DNA from 4 places in the Pontibacter korlensis genome. Region 1 is predicted to be linked to each of the others. Evidence: riboswitches for the same ligand, from Rfam matches in the RefSeq annotation. Region 1 holds a riboswitch; each other region holds the start of a gene.
The links. A riboswitch is a leader RNA that binds a small molecule or an ion and turns the genes downstream of it on or off. The one in region 1 is predicted to bind S-adenosylmethionine.
Positions count from the first base shown of each region.

Region 1 (5,001 bases):
TGAGCATGTTTTCACGTGAATCATCGGCATAGACTTCTATGGTATCATCGGCTTCCACGTTGGCAGGATAGAAACCTACCACCGCACGTGCTTCCAAAAGTTGATTGTCCACTATCTCCTGCAGCAGTTGCTGCGCATCGGCAAACAGTTTGCGCGCCTCTGCTCCGTATTCTGCATCATCCAGAATCTTCGGATACTGGCGCTTCAGCTCCCAGGTATGGAAGAACGGAGTCCAGTCAATGTAAGGCACGATTTCTGACAACGGATAGTTTTTAAACACTTTGGTGCCCAGGAAGCTTGGCCTCGTTGGCTGTGTGGCCTCCCAATCTACCTTGAGCTTATTGGCGCGCGCTTCTTCAATGGTGGCGAAAGAACGCTCTTTGGTGCGGCTCAGGTGATCTTCGCGCAGCTTCTGGTATTCTGCTCTGATTTCGGCCACATACTCCTTTTTATTGCTGCCCAGCAGGCTACCTACTACGGTTACACTACGGGAGGCATCGTGCACGTGCACCACCGGCCCGCTGTATTGCGGCGCGATTTTAACGGCTGTGTGTACGCGGGAGGTAGTGGCTCCGCCAATCAGCAGGGGAATCTTCATGCCTCTTCGTTCCATCTCCTGCGCCACATACACCATTTCATCCAGTGAAGGCGTAATCAGACCGCTCAGGCCAATGATATCCACCTTCTGTGCTTCGGCCTCTGATAATATCTTATCCAGCGACACCATCACGCCAAGGTCAATCACCTCATAGTTGTTACAGGCCAGTACCACGCCCACAATGTTTTTGCCGATGTCGTGTACGTCGCCTTTCACGGTCGCCATCAGGATGGTGCCTGCCGTTGATTTGGAGGTATCGGATGCCAGTTTCTCCTGCTCCATGAACGGCAGCAGGTACGCTACGGACTTCTTCATCACACGGGCACTCTTCACGACCTGTGGCAGGAACATTTTACCGGCACCGAACAAGTCGCCTACTACGGTCATACCGGCCATCAGCGGACCTTCAATCACCTCTAAGGTTTTAGTGGCTTTCTGTCGTGCTTCCTCGGTGTCCTCTTCTATAAATTCTACAATGCCTTTTACCAGGGCATGCTTCAGGCGCTCTTCCACAGGCACTTTGCGCCAGCTGTTGTCCGCCTGTGCAGCACCCTTGCCTTTGCCCTTGATGGTATCTGCATAGGTTACCAGTTTCTCTGTCGCATCCGGGTGGCGGTTGAAGATGACGTCCTCAATCAGGTCGCGCAGCTCTACAGGTACCTCGTCATAAACACCCAGCATACCGGCGTTCACAATACCCATGTCCATGCCGGCCTGCACCGCATAGTACAGGAAGACTGTATGCATGGCCTCGCGCACCAGGTCATTACCGCGGAATGAGAACGACAGGTTACTTACCCCACCACTCACTAGCGCGTGTGGCAGGTTAGCTTTTATCCATTTTACCGACTCCAGGTATTCTACTGCATAATTGTTATGCTCTTCTATACCGGTGGCAATGGCTAATATATTCGGGTCGAAAATGATGTCTTGTGGCGGGAAACCTACTTCTTCTGTCAGGATGCGGTAAGCACGTCCGCAGATTTCAATTCTTCGCTCTAGTGTGTCGGCCTGGCCTTCCTCATCGAATGCCATCACAACGGCAGCAGCGCCATACTGGCGCACTTTGCGGGCCTGCTGCTTAAAGTTCTCCTCGCCTTCTTTTAAGGAGATGGAGTTGACGATGGACTTACCCTGCACACACTTCAGGCCTGCTTCCAAGACCGTCCATTTAGACGAGTCGATCATGATCGGCAGCTTAGCTATGTCCGGCTCGGAGGCAATCAGGTTCAGGAAGTTGGTCATGGCCTCCTCAGAGTCCAGCATACCTTCGTCCATGTTCACGTCGATGATCTGGGCACCGCCTTCTACCTGCTGCTGCGCTACCGAAAGAGCCTCTTCAAACTCTCCGTTTACAATCAGGCGGGCAAATTTTTTGGAGCCGGTTACGTTCGTGCGCTCGCCCACATTCACAAACAGGGTTTCCGGTGTAATGGTAAGCGGTTCTAGTCCGCTGAAGCGCGAGTAAGCAGGAAGCTCAGGAACGACACGTGGTTTATGTTTGGCAGAAAGTTCTGCAATGCGCCGGATATGATCCGGTGTGGTACCGCAGCAGCCACCTAATATATTTATCAGGCCTTCCTGCAGGTACTCCTCTACAATAGCACCCATTTCATCTGCCGTTTCATCGTAACCGCCAAAGGCATTTGGCAGACCGGCATTCGGGTAGGCACTGATATACACATCCGCAATACGCGACAGTTCCTGGATGTGTGTTTTCAGCTGGCGCGCCCCCAGGGCACAGTTAAAACCAATGCTGATGATAGGAGCATGCGAGATAGAATTCCAGAATGCCTCTACCGTCTGGCCAGACAAGGTACGGCCGCTGGCATCGGTAATAGTACCAGACACCATGATGGGCAGCTCTTTGCCGCCATCCTGCACATATTGCTCTGCGGCAAAAAGGGCAGCCTTACAGTTGAGCGTATCGAACACCGTCTCTATCAGCAGCACATCGCAGCCACCATCCACCAGGCCACGCACCTGCTCATAGTAAGCTTCCACCAGTTGGTCGAAAGTGATGGCGCGGTAGCCAGGGTTATTTACATCCGGGGAAAGGGAAGCTGTACGGTTGGTTGGGCCAATGGCGCCGGCTACAAAACGCGGCTTGTCCGGGTTCTGCGCTGTTACCTCGTCTGCTGCCTCGCGTGCCAGCCTGGCCGATTCATAGTTCAACTCATACACCAGGTCCTCCATATGGTAATCGGCCATGGCAATGCTGGTGCCGCTGAAAGTGTTGGTTTCCACAATATCGGCACCAGCGTTCAGGTACTCCACGTGTATGGCCTTGATAATGTCCGGGCGGGTGATGGAGAGCAGATCGTTGTTGCCCTTCAGGTCACTGGGATGATCTTTAAAGCGTTCGCCACGGAAATCTGCTTCTGAAAGCTGGTAACGCTGAATCATGGTGCCCATCGCGCCGTCCAGCACGAGCACACGCTCCTTCAGCAAACTATGAATGGGATGTTTTGTCATTTTCGGTGTCTTCTTTCTTCTCTAAGTCTTCTACACAACTTATCAAGAAGGACACCTGAGTTTAGGCAGGAGCAATCTTATCTTCCCTGGCAATGCACCAGGAGGGAGTTAGCACCAAGCTTTATACATGGTTGCTAAGACGTCATCGGGCCCTATCCCTCAGTCTTTCTTGATAAGAGATGCAAATATAATGGGATATCCGTAGAAAGTAAATATTTGTTGCACCAGGCACACCTTTACTTTTTCTGAGAAGGCCATAAATGCGAAAAGGGACACTGATGCGTCCCTTTTCTTGAAGAGGTTTAATTTATTACCTATAACCTCTTTGTTATTTATACGCCAGTAAAACTGGTTTGTTGCTTTCCGCTGCCTAAAAACAAAAAAGAGGGACACCTGAGCGGCATCCCTCTTTTCTATAGTGGTAAAGCTAAATTAAGCTTCTGCCTCTACTTTAGGAACTACAGAAACGTAAGAACGGTTTTTCTTACCTTTTCTGAACTGTACAGTACCATCAACCAGTGCAAACAGAGTATGGTCTTTGCCTATACCTACGTTTGTGCTTGGGTGGTGCGCAGTACCTCTTTGTCTTACAATGATGTTACCTGCAATAATGTCCTGGCCACCGTAAATCTTAACACCAAGTCGTTTAGAATGCGATTCGCGGCCGTTATTGGAACTACCAACGCCTTTTTTGTGTGCCATTTTCTTTTACTATTTAACTGGGTTAGGAAACCTAAACCCAAAAGTTCTACGATTAATTTCTTCTTACTGCTTAACCAATGTTTTCGATAAGAACCTTGGTATACTGCTGGCGGTGGCCGCGAGACTTCTTATACCCTTTTCTTCTCTTCTTCTTGAAAACAAGCACTTTGTCAGCTTTAACGTCTCCTAGGATTTTGCCAGTTACCTTAACACCATCCACAAAAGGAGCGCCAACAGTGATTGTACCGTTGTCATCAGTTAGAAGAACATTGGCGAACTCAACGGCGTCACCTTCATTGCCGGAAAGCTTGTTAGCGTAGATGAACTTACCGCTCTCTACTTTGGTCTGTTGACCTGCGATTTCTACAATTGCGTACATCAGCTTCAATGTATGTTTAAAGTTTAGTCCGCAAAAGTACGGCTTCATTTTGATATTTGCAACGGCTTGTATAACAATTTGTTCTCACTTCATTTACCTTTCACAATACTGTGGAAAACTTTGTGCATAAACTCGTGTCATTTTTGGAAAACTCTCAAAACCCTGCATAAGATGTTTTGCAACAAGCAGTTGCAGCCAAAACTCCAAAACAAACTTTTCCACAAAAGTTGCCCAAAGCATGCCTGGCAGAGCCAAACAACCCCTTAACTACAGACACACACCTCTGTTTGCAACTGCAACACCCTCTCTTACACTATAATTACACAGCTCAAAGCAGCGCAAAATGCACTTAACACCGATTACATATAGCATTTACAATATTTATCACTTTATATATAAGTGGATTGCAATGTGGATAACGGTGTGAATTACCACTAAAATCAGCCAAAACAGAGCGCTGAGTGGGTGTGCATAAATTGAACAACTTTCGCCCCGCAAATCAAGTTCATTTCTATATATTTGAAGTCAGGATATAAGTAGTAAAACACCCATGGAGGCTGTAAACATTTCCTGAGCTCAAGAGGTTTTGATACTCATTATTAACCAAGACCCTTTAACTATATAAAATTACGTGATTATGGAGCCAATACTGCAAGAGAACCCTAACCGCTTTGTACTGTTCCCTATACAGCATGACGAGGTGTGGCAGATGTATAAGAAGGCAGAAGCCAGCTTTTGGACAGCCGAGGAAATTGACCTGGGCCAGGACCTGAAAGACTGGGAAAACCTGAACGACGGCGAGCGCCATTTCATTAGCCACGTACTGGCTTTCTTCGCTGCCTCCGAC
Region 1 is NZ_CP009621.1:1,408,172-1,413,172, forward strand. It holds gene metH (methionine synthase) at 1-3,073, opposite strand, end outside; SAM riboswitch class I at 3,148-3,252, opposite strand; gene rpmA (50S ribosomal protein L27) at 3,506-3,775, opposite strand; gene rplU (50S ribosomal protein L21) at 3,846-4,154, opposite strand; gene PKOR_RS05905 (ribonucleoside-diphosphate reductase small subunit) at 4,792-5,001, shown strand, end outside.

Region 2 (5,001 bases), 2.0 Mb from region 1:
GCCTGCTTCGCTTATCCTGCTAACCTTAAGCATCGATTTCAAGTCGCTGCGCATGCTGGGTAGCAAGGCTGTCATTATGTTCTTTGCCGGTACGCTTGGCGTGATGTTGGGTGGCCCGATCGCTCTGTTTTTAGTAGGATCTGTTTTTCCGGATGTGCTTTATACCGGTGATGACGAAGTATGGAGAGGACTTTCCACTATTTCAGGAAGCTGGATAGGTGGTGGTGCCAACCAGGCGGCCATGCTGGAGGTGTTTGGCGCCAGCAAAGAAGCTTTCGGGCAGATGATTGCCGTGGACGTATTGGTAGCCAATGTCTGGATGGGATTCCTGCTTTATTGGTCGCAGAAGCCAGAGAAGATCGATAAGCTATTGGGTGCTGACAGCCGACCAATAAGAGAGCTGGAGGAGCGTCTGGAGGGTTTGCAGGCCGGTAAGCGTGTAATGCCGACAGTTACGACTACCATGGTGCTGTTGGGCGTAGCGTTTGGCTTTACGGGCCTTTCGCATTTCTTTGCTGATATTATCGCGCCATACTTTGCAGAGAATTTTCCTCAACTAGAGACCTACTCCATTACGAGCGGCTTTTTTTGGCTGGTGATTATTGCGACTACAGCTGGTCTGGCACTGTCGTTTACCAAGGCTCGTGAACTGGAGGGATATGGCGCCTCCCGCTTTGGCTCTCTTTTCCTGTACTTCCTGGTAGCTACCATTGGTATGAGTATGGACCTGGGAGCTGTGCTGGATAATCCAAAGCTGTTCCTGGTAGGTATGTTCTGGATTGCATTCCACATCCTGATCATGTTGGTTGTGGCACGCATCATCCGTGCTCCATTCTTCTATGTAGCAGTAGGCAGCCAGGCTAATATTGGTGGTGCAGCTTCTGCACCGATTGTAGCAGTGGCCTTCAACAAATACCTTGCTCCGGTAGGTGTTTTACTGGCTGTGCTTGGTTATGCAGTAGGTACTTATGGGGCCTACATCTGCGGATTGATGCTACAGTATGTTTGGAACTTGCTGGCTTAAATAGTTAGAAAGTTATAGAGTTGAAAAGTTAGAAAGTTGTAAGGCTGGAGAGTTGTCAGCCCGAAAAATAGCGGAGGTTTTTCACTCAAAGTTTAACAGAACGGCCCCGGTGGGAGAGAAGCTTCTCCTGCCGGGGCCGTTCTGTTTTTATAGCCTAAGGTAAACTTTGTTTTTGCTTACCAGCTTACAAAGTCATTCTGTACATAGACCTACAGGTACTTCTGATACAGGTTGTACAGTACAGCCTTGTCTCGTTCAGTAAGTTCCATGTTCACCTCATCCTGTATAAAGTGAAGCTTGAAAGCACGTATGGCTGCTGGCAAATCGCGGGTATCATAACCTATAATGCGGAGCGCCTCTTTAGGATTGAAGTGTGGAGGTATGGTTGCAATTGTATCCAGTGGCTGAAGTATAAGTGCAGGTTTTGTACCAGTGCTATCGAGCACTGTTATGGGGGCTGCAGGCTGCAGGTACTCTTCTACAGTATCCTCATCGTACCATAAGCCGAAACCATTTTCAGCCAGCTTTTTCCAGGGGAAGGTCTGGTTTGGATCTACCTTGCGAACCGGTGCAATGTCAGAGTGCCCGATAAAGTTCTCTGTGGGGATGTTATGCGTTTTCTTCAGCATAGCCAGTACTTCCAGCAGGCTGTTAATCTGAGCATCCGAGAACGGTTCTGCCCCATTATTATCCAGCTCTATACCAATAGAGGAGGAGTTGAGGTCCGTGTTATTGCCCCATCGGCTGTTGCCACCATGCCAGGCACGCAGATTGTCGTTCAGCATGTGGTATACCTTACCATCCCGACCAATAACATAGTGTGCGCTAACACTGGTTTTCGGCATCGTAAAGGTTTTTAAGGTATGGTCGGTTGAGTTTTGGGCGGTGTGGTGGATGACCACAAAATTGGCCCTGCGCATGTTAAAATTAGTGGTGCCTACCCAGTAGTCACCCTGCTGCAGTTGCTCCTCGCCGGGGTTAGTGGCTGGTACTGTGCGTAGCTGTTTGGCATATGTTTTCAGCTGTTTCTTATGTGCTTTGTTGGTGCTGGCATAAGGGTTTTTGGAACAGCTAAACAGGCAGGTGCTGGCAAGCAGAAGAGAGAAGAAAGCAGTAGAAGTATAGTTCATTGTAGTTGGTGAGTAAAGGTTGGTTCAAACTATAAACTTGCTGGAATTTACATTCAGATGCAAGTTTAGACAATGAACTATAGCTGTAGTGGCATATGATTCTTTGTAGAATTCGTGCCCATTAGTTGATTTTCTACTGTTGCTGCCTTTACCTTTGCCACATCTTTATGCAAGATTTATAAAGAAGAGGGGAGAGAGCAGGCTCTGTGAACCTCTAGCAACCACGGCCCAGGCCGTAAAGGTGCTAACTCCTGCCCAGCTTGGGACCTATAAATTTTAACCTAATGCACCTATTACATCAGCTTTCAGCTACTTCATTTCGTGCTCATACTGCCGTAACAGCTTCCATTACTGTCTGCTGTTGTTGTTATTGTTGCTGAGGGTGCTTTCCTTATTTGGCCGCTGAGCTTTAGCCTGTCTTAGCACAGGTCTTCTCCGTAAATTTTATACTTTAAATTGGAGCGTGGTGTGCAGCTTGCATGTTGCGTATGCTATTACATACCGTTCGCTCCACCATTTACATGCAACATATTCAGAAAACAGGGGGATGGGCCCTGGTGCCTTTCCTTGTGTTTGTACTTACTTTTTTAGGTGCAGGCATTTTATTAAACGACTTCTATGCGCTGCCAGCACCTGTGGCAGTGGTTTTAGGTATCATTTCGGCTTTTTTTATTCTTCGTGGATCTACTGAGGCTAAGGTAGCAGCTTTGATTCAGGGGTGTGGTGATTCAAAGATCATTACCATGTGCCTTATTTACCTGCTGGCAGGTGCGTTCGCCACAGTTACAAAAGTTGTAGGAGGAGTGGATGCTACAGTTAACCTTGGGTTGAGCGTGTTGCCGGTGCAGTACCTTGGTTTGGGAGTGTTTCTGCTGGCAGCTTTTCTGTCAACAGCTACGGGTACCTCGGTAGGTGCCATTGTGGCGCTGGGGCCAATTGTGGTGGGCCTGGCAGAGCAAAGCCATACTTCGCTGCCACTGCTGTTAGGAGCTTTGTTGGGCGGTGCGATGTTTGGTGATAACCTTTCCTTCATCTCCGATACTACTATTGCTGCTACCCAAACACAGGAGTGCAGCATGCGCGATAAGTTCAGGGTGAACATCCTTATTGCTGGCCCAGCCGCTCTTGTAACGATTGCGTTACTCCTGATAACAGGCCTTAACACGGCAGGGGCAGGAGCGGGGCTACTACCAGAGCTGCAGGACTTCTCGTTCTGGCAGATAGTGCCTTACCTGCTCGTGATTGTTTTGGCTATTTCTGGCGTTAATGTTTTTGTGGTACTTATACTTGGTACACTGGCCTCCGGGGCTGTAGGGTTGTGGCAGGGGCAGTTGGAGGTGCTGCAGTTTGGCCGCAGCGTGTACGAAGGCTTTACCGGTATGACAGAGATCTTCCTGCTTTCCATGCTAACTGGTGGGCTTGCAAAGATGGTAAGCGAGGCAGGTGGCATTGCCTTTCTGTTACAGCGGGTAAGCAAGGCTACACGTGGTTTCCGTTCGGCACAGGTAGGCATAGGCGCTTTGGTTGGTGGCACGAATACAGCTATTGCCAACAACACGGTCTCTATAGTGGTAACGGGGCAGGTGGTAAAGGAAATAAGCCAGAGGTATGCCGTTGACAAGCGCAAAACTGCCGCCTTAATGGATATATCTTCCTGCGTTGTACAAGGACTTTTACCTTACGGAGCACAGATCCTGATCCTGCTTAGCTTTACAGAAGGCAAGCTAAACTTCCTGGACCTCTGGGCAAATGCCTGGTATCTATACCTGTTGCTGCTGTTTAGCCTGTTAGCTGTCTATACCCCTTTTGTAGACAACTACTTAGCAAAACAACCAGCTGCTGAAACAGCAGTAGCTACTTCATAGCCTTTTCTCTCACCTTACAACAACATACTTTTCTAACTTTACTAACCTTAACCAAAACGGGAGACAATCTATGTCTCCCGTTTTTTATATCAGGCCACGGGCTTTTAGCTCCAGGTATTTGTTGATTGTGTTAACTGTCAGGTCTTTCGGAGGAGTGAGGATAGTATGTATACCATGCATCTGAAGTTCCTTTACTATTTGCCGCTTATCGTGGGCAAACTTTTCTGCAATGGCTTTGGTGTAAACCTCCTCTGTATTTGCAGCGCGTTGGTGCAGTAAGCTGTGCAGTTCAGTATTCTCAAAGAAGATGACTACGAGCAGATGGCGTTTGGCCATGGCCCGTAAGTACGGTAACTGGCGCTGCGCCCCATTCAGCGTCTCAAAGTTAGAGAACAGCAAGAGGAGACTACGCTGCTTTATGCTATGGCGTACAGTAGTGTAGAGGCGTTCGTAGTCCGTTTCCTGGTACAGCGTTTTCTGGTTGTACAGCAGCTCCAGGATAAGACGTAGCTGGCTAGCCTTTCGCTCAGCAGGTAACATATTGCTGATGGTATGGGAGAAGGTGATCACACCCGCCTTATCCTGTTTCTTTAGAGCGATGTTAGAAACAACCAGCGACGCGTTGATAGCGTAGTCCAGTAGGCTTAAACCTTCAAAGGGCATCTGCATAACACGGCCCTTATCAATCAAGCAGTATACTTGCTGCGACTTTTCATCCTGATAGCTGTTTACCATCAGTTCGGCTTTGCGAGCTGTGGCTTTCCAGTTAATGGTGCGTTGGTCGTCGCCTGCCACGTATGGCCGTATCTGCTCAAATTCTGAGCTCTGACCAATCCGGCGTATCTTCTTTAAACCAGCTTCGTGCAGCCTGTTGGAGATAGTGAGCAACTCATACTGACGCATCTGTATAAACGACGGATACACCGGTACTTCCTGGTTCTGAGCGAACTTGTGCCGACGTTTTACCAGACGAAGCACGCTC
Region 2 is NZ_CP009621.1:4,874,755-4,879,755, reverse strand. It holds gene PKOR_RS20980 (DUF819 family protein) at 1-1,024, shown strand, start outside; gene PKOR_RS20975 (N-acetylmuramoyl-L-alanine amidase) at 1,234-2,154, opposite strand; SAM riboswitch class I at 2,328-2,430, shown strand; gene PKOR_RS20970 (Na+/H+ antiporter NhaC family protein) at 2,643-4,019, shown strand; gene PKOR_RS20965 (DUF58 domain-containing protein) at 4,104-5,001, opposite strand, start outside.
Region 2: it holds a riboswitch for S-adenosylmethionine, as region 1 does, so the genes downstream of both, PKOR_RS20970 (Na+/H+ antiporter NhaC family protein) here and metH (methionine synthase) in region 1, are expected to answer to the same signal.

Region 3 (5,001 bases), 1.6 Mb from region 1:
ACCATCCCCACTCGTACTCAGTGTCTGTGGCAGAGTGGATACCCACAAAACCACCACCGGCCTGAATGTAGCGCTCAAAGTCAGCTTCCTGGTAGTGATTAAGCACATCTGCGGTAGTGTTAAGAAACACTACCGCAGAGTACTGCTTAAGAGAGTCTTCATGGAACATGTTGGCATTGGTAGTGGTGTCTACCTGAAAGCCATTTTCTAGACCTAATTTTATAAGGGCGGCATTTCCTGCTGCAATAGAGTTGTGATGGAACCCGCTGGTCTTGCTAAACACAAGCACCTTCGGATCACCGGAACGCTTATCACTACAGGAAAAGACAGCAAAGAGGCACACCGCAAACAGGTAAAATGCCTTCTTTATTGGGACTTTTGCTATCATTTAGAATTTAAGGGTGTTTGTTGGTGAAATTTTTTCGTTTCAAAATGGCTATTAGGTACAGCCACGCTTCAGTCTTGTGAGGCAGCTAGCAAGGTGTCAGTTCAGCCGCTAACGTCACCTGGAAACTGCTTCTTCTACTTCCTCAGGAAAAAGCTATGCGTGGAATGCATTTCATAGTTGTGGTTTTGCAAACATAGTCTTGCAGAATAAATGTCTCTACAGGTAAAAATACTACTATTCACTTAAAACCCACCATTACAGGTACTAATTTTTGAGCACTTACTTTCCTCAACCCTCACCCTCTTTTTTTTCGTTTAATATCACAAGTATAAACACTAAAGTTGAAGGCCTATGAACACCCTACCTATCAACTGGCTCACTGAGGGACTTTTAGACTTTGAGTACAAAAAATACATGCTGCTGGCATACTTGCAGGCCGCCAAAAATGAGTTTGGAGAGCAGCGCCTGTACCCTATTTTCTCAGACCTAATCATGCACTACCGGAACCTGTTACAGGTAAAAGAGCATAAGCGCCTGGTATATGAGCAGTTTCCGCAACGTATTAGCCGCGCCGACTTCGAAAAGCTGGAGCTAGTGTATGAGAAAATTGTGGAGGACGACGAGACAATGGCGCAAATTGAAGAGATCATACAGTATGCCACGCCACGCTTTAGCCAAACACTGGAGGAGGGGAAAGAACTCTATGACTTTGTGGAGCGACACCTGGAGTTCAGCCCCGTGGGCATTACTCCTATCTACCATAACGAAGGCTACCTCTTCCTGGAGAATTTCCCTGGCAAAGAGACACAGGTGTACGTGTATCATATTACTGTTTTTGAAAACACTTATGAAAAGTACAGGGGCATTAATACGAAGCACCTGCAGACTGTGCGCCGTGGGCTGGCTCTTACCCATGAGCACTTAAAGGCACAGCTTATACGGGAGAACCAGAAGTTACCTAACCCCGCCACCTTTGTGGCTGTGGCCAAAATACCGGTACCAGTTGAGCAGTCGCTGCTGCCAATTGCCAAGCGTTCGCTTGTAAAATATGTAACTCAACTTGCTGCTTAGAGTATAATCAAAAGCAATACAGGCCTAAGGTAAGAGCTGCTACGCTCTTGCCTGCCTAATTTTAGCGGCTGTTTCACAATATTTTACATAAAAGGTTACACATCTCAGAAAAAGCCCTAATTTTGCATTAGTATCACCAATGGACGTTACGTCTGTAAAAATTTATAAAGAAGAGGCGAGAGACTAGGCTCTGAGACCCTCTGGCAACCTCCAAAATGGTAAGGTGCCAATTCCTAGCCCGGCAGCCGGGGCATATAAATTGATAAAGCAATGCAAACCTACAACATTACATCAGCTACACGTATGGCAAGCAGTGGTACAGCCACCGCATCAGTTGCCTTTGTCCCAACATCTGCTCTTCTGCAGCAGAATTGCTGTTGCTGTTGTTGTATGTGCTAAGCGTGCACTTCTCACCTATACCATTCCAGTTTTACGACGTCTTTTTTAGCCGCTTTCTTCTTTTTACTTTACCGGATATAAGCAGGCACACTTCATGCTCCTTGAGCTTAGTGGCATAGTTATGGCTCTAAACTGGAAACCCTAGTTACAAACTTAGTTTTCAAAGAGATTAATATATATTCCATGGATCTATCACAAGAATTGCTGGCTAAACTAGATAGTTTACGTGCCGCTCTTTCTGGCCTTACGGCTGAGGAAGGACTGCGCCGGCTGGCTCAGGAATTTAATGGCAGCATAGCCTTTTCCTCCAGCCTTGGCATAGAAGATCAGCTCATCACACATTATATATTTGAAAATAACCTGCCAATTAGGGTGTTTACACTTGATACAGGTCGCCTCTTTAACGAGAGTTATACACTGTTGCACAAGACGAACAACCACTATGGCAAAAAGATAGAAGTATACTTCCCGAAGCACGAGGCTGTAGAGCAGCTGGTGAACGAGAAAGGTCCGATGAGCTTTTATAACTCTATCGATGATCGCAAGCAGTGCTGCTACATACGTAAGGTGGAGCCGCTAAACCGTGCCCTGGAAGGTGTACAGATTTGGGTAACAGGTATCCGTGCCGAGCAGTCTGGTGCACGCCAGGACCTACAGTTACTGGAATGGGACGAAGGCCACCAGCTCATCAAGTATAACCCGCTGCTTGATTTTACTTTGGATGAGGTACGTGCTGCTGTTAAAGCACTGCACATCCCTTACAACCCGCTGCACGACAAAGGATTTGTAAGTATAGGTTGCGCACCTTGTACACGTGCCATTTTGGAAGGAGAAGACTTCCGTGCCGGCCGTTGGTGGTGGGAAGACAACTCGAAAAAAGAGTGCGGCTTGCACGCAAGATAAGTTAAAGATTTCAAGAGTTAAGAGTGGTACATACAACCGCTTGTTAATCATAAAATATGGACAAGAGATATCTGGATTACCTCGACCAGCTGGAGGCAGAAGCCATCCACATTATGCGTGAGGTAGCGGGGCAGTTCGAAAAGCCAGCCCTGCTTTTTTCGGGCGGTAAAGATTCAATTACACTGGTACGACTGGCTGAGAAGGCATTTAGACCAGGTAAATTCCCATTCCCGCTGGTACACATCGACACTGGCCACAACTTCCCTGAGGCCATTCGTTACCGCGATGAGCTAGCCGAGCGCCTTGGTGAAAAGCTGATCGTTCGCAATGTAGAGGATACGATCAAGCGCAAGAACCTATCAGAGCCAACAGGCCGTTATGCCAGCCGCAATGCGCTGCAGACACACACCCTGCTGGAGACTATAGAGGAATTCGGTTTTGATGCCTGCATTGGTGGAGCACGTCGCGATGAGGAGAAAGCCCGTGCCAAAGAGCGTATTTTCTCTGTACGAGACGAATTTGGTCAGTGGGACCCGAAGCGCCAGCGTCCAGAGCTTTGGAACATCTACAACGGCCGCATCAACAAAGGCGAAAACGTGCGTGTGTTCCCCATCTCTAACTGGACAGAGCTTGATGTATGGAACTACATTAAGCGCGAAGGTATCGCATTACCACATATCTACTACACCCACGAGCGCGAGTGCCTGGTGCGTGATGGAAAACTGATGGCATGGTCTGACTTCATTTACCAGGAGCCGGACGATGTGGTGGTGAAGAAGCAGGTACGTTTCCGTACTGTAGGCGATATGACCTGTACAGCAGCTGTGGAGTCGGTAGCATATGATATCGACGCCGTAATTGCCGAGATTCTGGAGTCAAAGATTAGTGAGCGTGGAGCTACCCGCATCGACGACAAGTTGTCGGAAACAGCGATGGAAGACCGTAAGAAAGGAGGATACTTTTAAGATGGACATACTACGATTTATAACTGCCGGCAACGTAGACGACGGCAAGAGCACATTAATCGGTCGCCTGCTCTACGACACAAAGCAGATATTTGCAGACCAACTGGAAGCTATCGAAAGCTCTGGCCGCCTGAACGAGGATGGACAGATAGACCTTTCTTTGCTGACAGATGGCCTAAAGGCAGAGCGTGAGCAAGGCATCACTATCGACGTGGCTTATAAGTATTTCTCTACAGAGAAGCGCAAATTCATTATTGCTGATGCGCCAGGCCACATTCAGTATACTAGAAACATGGTTACGGGTGCGTCTAACTCAAACCTGTCCATCATTCTGGTAGATGCACGCAAAGGAGTTCAAGAGCAGACACGCCGTCACTCTATTATCTCTACGCTGCTGGGTATCCCGCACCTGGTAATCTGTATCAATAAGATGGACCTGGTTGGTTACGACGAGCAGGTTTACAACCAGATTGTAGAGGATTACAAGCAGTTTGCTAAAAAGCTGAAGTCGAAGGACATCACCTTTATACCTGTTAGTGCCCTTAAAGGCGATAACATTGTGGAAAGCTCTGAGCTGACTATGCCATGGTACCAGGGGCCAAGCCTGCTGGAGCACCTGGAGCAGGTTCCTGTTTCACAGGATTTCAACCTGGAAGATTCACGATTCCCGGTACAGTATGTTATCCGCCCCCTTACTGCTGAACACCACGATTACCGCGGTTATGCAGGTAAAGTGATCAGCGGTACTTATAAGGCTGGCGACAAGGTAACAGTACAACCCTCGGGCCAGACAACTACAGTAAAGTCTGTTGAGCTAGGTGGTAAGGTGCTGGAAGAGGCATTTGCCCCTATGTCAGTGGTACTGCAGCTGGCAGATGAAGTAGATATCAGTCGTGGCGATGTTATTGTAAAAGCTGCTGATGGACTTGAAGTAGCCCAGGAATTTGAGGCTGAAGTATGCTGGATGCACAACAAAGCTTTAAAACCAGGAGCTAAGCTGTTGCTACGCCACAATTCTACTGAAACCCGCTGCGTGGTTCGCAATATCGACTATAAGATCGACATTAATACGCTAGACCACCTGGAGGACGTGGACCAGGTACAGCTGAATGATATTTGCCGTGTGCAGATTAAAACAGCATCCCCACTCCTGCTGGATAAGTATGAGAACAACCGCTCCAACGGTGGATTTATACTTATAGACGAAACATCTTACGCTACAGTAGGTGCCGGTATGGTAGCTGAAATAGAATACTAGCGACAGAGTAGGACTAG
Region 3 is NZ_CP009621.1:3,003,348-3,008,348, reverse strand. It holds gene PKOR_RS12950 (ThuA domain-containing protein) at 1-388, opposite strand, end outside; gene PKOR_RS12945 (hypothetical protein) at 740-1,459, shown strand; SAM riboswitch class I at 1,619-1,720, shown strand; gene PKOR_RS12940 (phosphoadenylyl-sulfate reductase) at 2,042-2,761, shown strand; gene cysD (sulfate adenylyltransferase subunit CysD) at 2,818-3,726, shown strand; gene PKOR_RS12930 (sulfate adenylyltransferase subunit 1) at 3,728-4,984, shown strand.
Region 3: it holds a riboswitch for S-adenosylmethionine, as region 1 does, so the genes downstream of both, PKOR_RS12940 (phosphoadenylyl-sulfate reductase) here and metH (methionine synthase) in region 1, are expected to answer to the same signal.

Region 4 (5,001 bases), 1.9 Mb from region 1:
CATACCTGGAAAAGTACTTCCCGGATAAATGGCCTACGCAATATGCCGTCACTGCTTATTGGTATCTGAATAAAGGTGGGGTAGACCCTATCAAGCCCACACCTGTAGCTGAGCTGTATGGTTTTGAAATTCCTTACCAGGTTTACCGCAAACCTGGCGTTATAGAAGGGGAGAGCATGCAGATCGAAGATAACTCAGGTGGATGGGCCACAACAGATGTGTTTGCGGATGAAAGGATATTTGACCGAGTAAGCGGCCATAAAATACTTTTATGGCACGGAGATCCTAAAAAAGAAAACAAGCTAACCACTACGTTCAAAGTTGATAAACCAGGTACCTACAGCGTAAAAGCGCAGGTGGTAAAGTCTCCTGAAGGAGGTAAGTTTGGAGTGGCGCTAAATGGGCAGCAGGTAAAGAAAGAACTCAACTTTAAGTCTGAAGTAGCCCCAGGTAAAGCAGAGGTAGTTGACCTTGGCACCTTTGAGCTGAAGCCAGGAAAACAGGTAATGGAGTTTAAGTGGATTCCGGCAGAGGGCTTCGGGGAGAAAATGATGATCGACTACATTGATCTGAAACTTATGTAAAAAGCAAAAACGGCCATTGTTGTGGGGCTGGAAGATCCGAAGCGGTTAGCCTATACTAATAAAAAAATCCCTGCCGCTACAAGAGCGGCAGGGAAGGTTAGGCTTAGTTTATGTTTGTTTAAGGTGAGCCAATATGTGTACTGAGAGCAGGAAAGCAGTAAGCTGGTCCCTGCTCCAGCAAGGTTAGTCTTAAGCTACAACATTTATGATTGTCTCAGAGAAGCGCTCCATTTCTTCTAACTGAGGGCTGCACTGCAGCAGGAAAAAGTCTACTCCTACAGCCTCAAACTCTGCAATACGGTCCTGTACCTGGGCAGGTGTACCCAAAAGTCCTGAGCGCAAGCCACGGTTTGATACAGAATAATCCTGCAGGGTAAGCTGTCGCTCTAACTGCGTACCCGAAATCCACTGCTGCATATTTTTAAAACCAGCATTAGACTCTTTCACATTAGTGATGCGGTCTATTTCCTGCTTTACCTCCTGCTCAGAATTACGGATAATGCTGTAAGCAGCAACTCCGAACTTCATTGGAGGCAGTCCCCATGCTTCGCGACGGCGCTTCATGTCGTCGATACGCTTACCGATGAGCTCAGGCGAATCGCCGTGCATGACGTAGCCATCGCACTGCTTGCTGATGAGCGTCTTAGCAGCCTCTGATTCACCACCTGCATAAATGAAGGGCTTTTTCTTCGGCTTTGGCTGTAGTACGTTGTCATCTACTTTGTAGTACTTGCCTTCGTAGGAGAAGTGATCCTGCTCCCAAACACCTGTGACCACGTTCAGCCACTCTTTTGTGCGGGCGTAGCGGTCATCGTGCTCTTCAAAGTGTAGTCCATACTTGGTGGCCTCATCCTTCCACCAGGAAGACACTACGTTCAGGGACAGCCTGTCGCCACCGATCTGTGCTATGTTAGCTGCCTGCTTGGCAAGTATAGCCGGGTTATGAAAGGTAGGTCGTACGGCTACCATTAGCTCCAGTTTCTCTGTTACTGCCGCTAGTGCCGCTGCCGTTGACCAAGCTTCCAGAGATGGTGCCTGTTCGCCTTTAATATCATTCAGGAACAGCTCAGCAATCAGGGAAATGCTGTAGCCCCAGTCTTCGCTTCGCTGCGCCAGCTTTTTTACATAATTCCAGTCCGACGACATACTTTCGTCTTCTACGTTTCGAAGCCAGCCGCCAAATACCGGTAACCAATATCCGTACTCCATGCTTATACCTCCTCCTTCTTTAGCTGAGCTTTCTCTGCAAGGAAGTCAACAAGTTTAGCGTGGGGGTTAAAGCCGATCACATTAACAGCATCAGCCACGAAGTTAGAAAGGGCATTCACATCGTAGTAGTAGATCTGGCCGTCACGGTCATCTACAGTATACTCAATGCCTCCAACGTCGATGCCAGCTTCCTGCACAATGCGCTCAATAGCGTCAATTACTTCCTGCTCAGGTGTAAAGGCTTCTACTTTCATGCCGTTCTTAGGAGCATCGATAGCACATGCGTTCCGTACCAGTTCTTTACCACCGGTAGTCTGGCAGATGTCGGCAGGGCAGAGGTTAAAGCTTTCGCCGGAAGTATAAACCTTGATGGCATACAGAAACTTGCCTCCCAGAGTCTCCACACGGTTAATGTGGCCACCACGAGCAGGAATAAACTCCTGTACCAGGGCAGTGTGGTCTATACCTAAGGCTATTTGACCAGAGGTTACAGCCAGTGCTAACTCCTCCTGAGAGTCGAAACGAGTAATACCTGCACCGCTACCACCAATGTTGGCTTTTACCACGATAGGGAAGCGAAGTCCTTCAGCAGCCTTTACAGCCTGCGAAGCATGGTTGATTACGCGGGCTTTCGGGTAAGGCAGACCCAGTTTCTCCAGCAGTGACATTTGCAGTGCTTTCGAAGTTTCGTACTGGAATGCTTTGTAACCATTAATGACGGTTACACCTTTTGCCTCCAGGTGTGCCAGCAGGTTTAAAGTATAGAAAATGCCTTGCTCGTTGTTGCGCAGGTAAGCAGAAGGGCTCATGCGGTTGAAGAACAGGCTGTAGTTCTGCTCCGGAGAAGCAAGGTCATAAGTATGTTCTGCTGCATTCAGGCGCTCAAAAGCGATGCCACGAGCATCAAGCTCGTTAAACAAAGGGCGGAACCACTCCTGGTGCTCATGAAATATAGCTATTGGTCTTTCTGATTGATTAGTCGACATAAGTCTGAGTTTAAAGTATAAATGAGTTTATAAGGGTTCTTAAGGACTTCCTGCAGCATCAACCTGGCAGGAAACAGGCTACTAAAATGCTTGGGGCTCAGGGTGTAGCATTGTTAGGATCTTTCTGCAGCAAGTGCAAAAAAGACAAAGCTATCCCTTGGGGCTACGTGTAAGAGGTGTTATGGCCTAAATAGAATTATTGCGACAACAGCTCTTGCAGCCGGGCTAGCAACAACAGCAACAACAAGTATGAGAATAGATAGAAGATGAACCGAAAGAAAGTGATGTAATTCGGTTTTGTAAGTTACCCGTAAGGTTGTAAGCTGAGATTTTCATGTTAACCAATTTATATCCCCTAAATTTTTTAGGCAGGAATTAGCACCTGGTTTAGTAACTGGTTGCTAGAAGTTCTTAGAGCCTGTTCTCTCCCTTCTTCTTTATAAATCAAATACGGTGTAGGTATTATGACTTTACGGTTGCAAAGTTGCAAGCAGAATTTTTTATTTCCAAATGTGAGGAAAAAAAATGTAGCTACATCAATCTTGTTAAGCCAAAATTCACTCTAAATGAAAAAGTAATTATGGCTTTTACTCCTGCTTTATTGATGCCTCTTCTATTTCTTTCAAGGCTTCGGCTCTTGGTTCGGCCAGGGCTGCCTGCATATCCTGTTCTTCTATCTGCTGGTTAACTCCTTTGGCCTGTTGCACCAGTGCTTTGAACAGCCTGCGGTGTAATTTGCTCTGTGGCAGGTATTCAGGGTGCCATTGCACGCCAATCATGAAATCCTGCACGGTATGTTCTATGCCTTGCACTACCTGGTTTGGTTCACGGGCAACTATGTCGATTGCTTGACCAGGCTCTTTCACAGCCTGGTTATGCAGCGCATTTACCTCTAATTGTTGTGTTCCTAATACGCGCTCCAACTTACTTCCCGGCTTTATGTGCACTTTCTTCACAGGAAACACACTCGCAGGATTAGGTTCCTCCATGTAAAATGAGTTTATACTTCGGTAAAGCGTTCCCCGGAAGTATACGTTCATTAGTTGGGCTCCGCGGCAAATGCCCATAACCGGAAGTCCTTTTTTTGTGGCCTGGTCCAGCAGCTGAAACTCCAGGTGGTCACGTTCACGGTCCAGGCCAAAAGACAGCTTCCGGCTCATGAGCTTGCGCACAAAAAAGACTGCCGGATACCACACCCACCGGACGAATCGGCCCACGCGTCGGAAAATGTTTTTGTTGGGCTGCCTTAGCGTTTGTTGCAGGTAATCATCTATCACATGTTCCTGCTCATAAGTGCTGGGATCCACATCGGCACCGCCGCCTATAATCAGGGCCTGCAGGCCGTCTGCAGTACGAGGTCTGGAAGGAGTGATACGAACAGGCCATCCACCAGCAAGCAATACCGACAGGGCGGTGAAGAACCAGGCAGCGCCTCCTCCCTTGTCAGGTCCCGTTATACCGATGGTAGGTCTGTTGCGGTCTATCTTATACTTTTGCTTTAGTAGGTTAGCCATTGTTCTGTTCTTTTAATCCATCTGCTCTCGAATCCGACAAGGGTGTCTTCTTTCAAGGCGATGTACTCCTGGCAAAGTTGGTGCACTTTTTCCCGGTTGTAAGCTAGTTCTTCTATGAATACCCAGTTGTTCCATTCCTGGGCCAGTGTCCAGTCGGGCTGCGCAACGGAGCTGTTGGGAAGCCTGTAATGGAAAGTTTTCCGAGCCTTCACCTTGCCTATATCAGAGTAGCTTTCCAGCAAATCGTTTCTTAAGGCAGCAAACAACGGGTACAAGTCTAATGGGCGGTTGCGGTCCGGGTTATATACATGATAATCTTGTATAAGCTCAGATAGATCTGGGTGGTAAGAAGTATTTAATGCCAGCTCCACATACTCGGTAGGGTATGGGTTTATAAACGGGCTCATTTTACGAGCCAGGTCAGTCTTGCCTTTCTGCAGCAACCACGGGTAAAGCAGAAGAAAAGCGCGTAAGTAGGTAAGTATAGTTTCGACGTCGGCAGCAGGTACCTCTACATTAATATGGGTGCCAAATGCATTGGTAATAAATGATTCTGTTCCTTCCGCACGGCGGTCGTAAAGAGCTTTTCTAAGTTTTTCCAATTGGTCCAGTTTAGTGCAAGGCACAGGGGGGCAGGCAATCTCATTGGGAATCACCTTCGATATGATACTACTCAACGTTTCTTCTACCTCATCCTCTAGCGTACCC
Region 4 is NZ_CP009621.1:3,276,433-3,281,433, forward strand. It holds partial or broken gene PKOR_RS14020 (glycoside hydrolase family 172 protein) at 1-584, shown strand, start outside; gene PKOR_RS14025 (LLM class flavin-dependent oxidoreductase) at 774-1,793, opposite strand; gene PKOR_RS14030 (ATP-grasp domain-containing protein) at 1,796-2,779, opposite strand; SAM riboswitch class I at 3,123-3,225, opposite strand; gene PKOR_RS14035 (gamma-glutamyl-gamma-aminobutyrate hydrolase family protein) at 3,367-4,293, opposite strand; gene PKOR_RS14040 (amidoligase family protein) at 4,278-5,001, opposite strand, start outside.
Region 4: it holds a riboswitch for S-adenosylmethionine, as region 1 does, so the genes downstream of both, PKOR_RS14030 (ATP-grasp domain-containing protein) here and metH (methionine synthase) in region 1, are expected to answer to the same signal.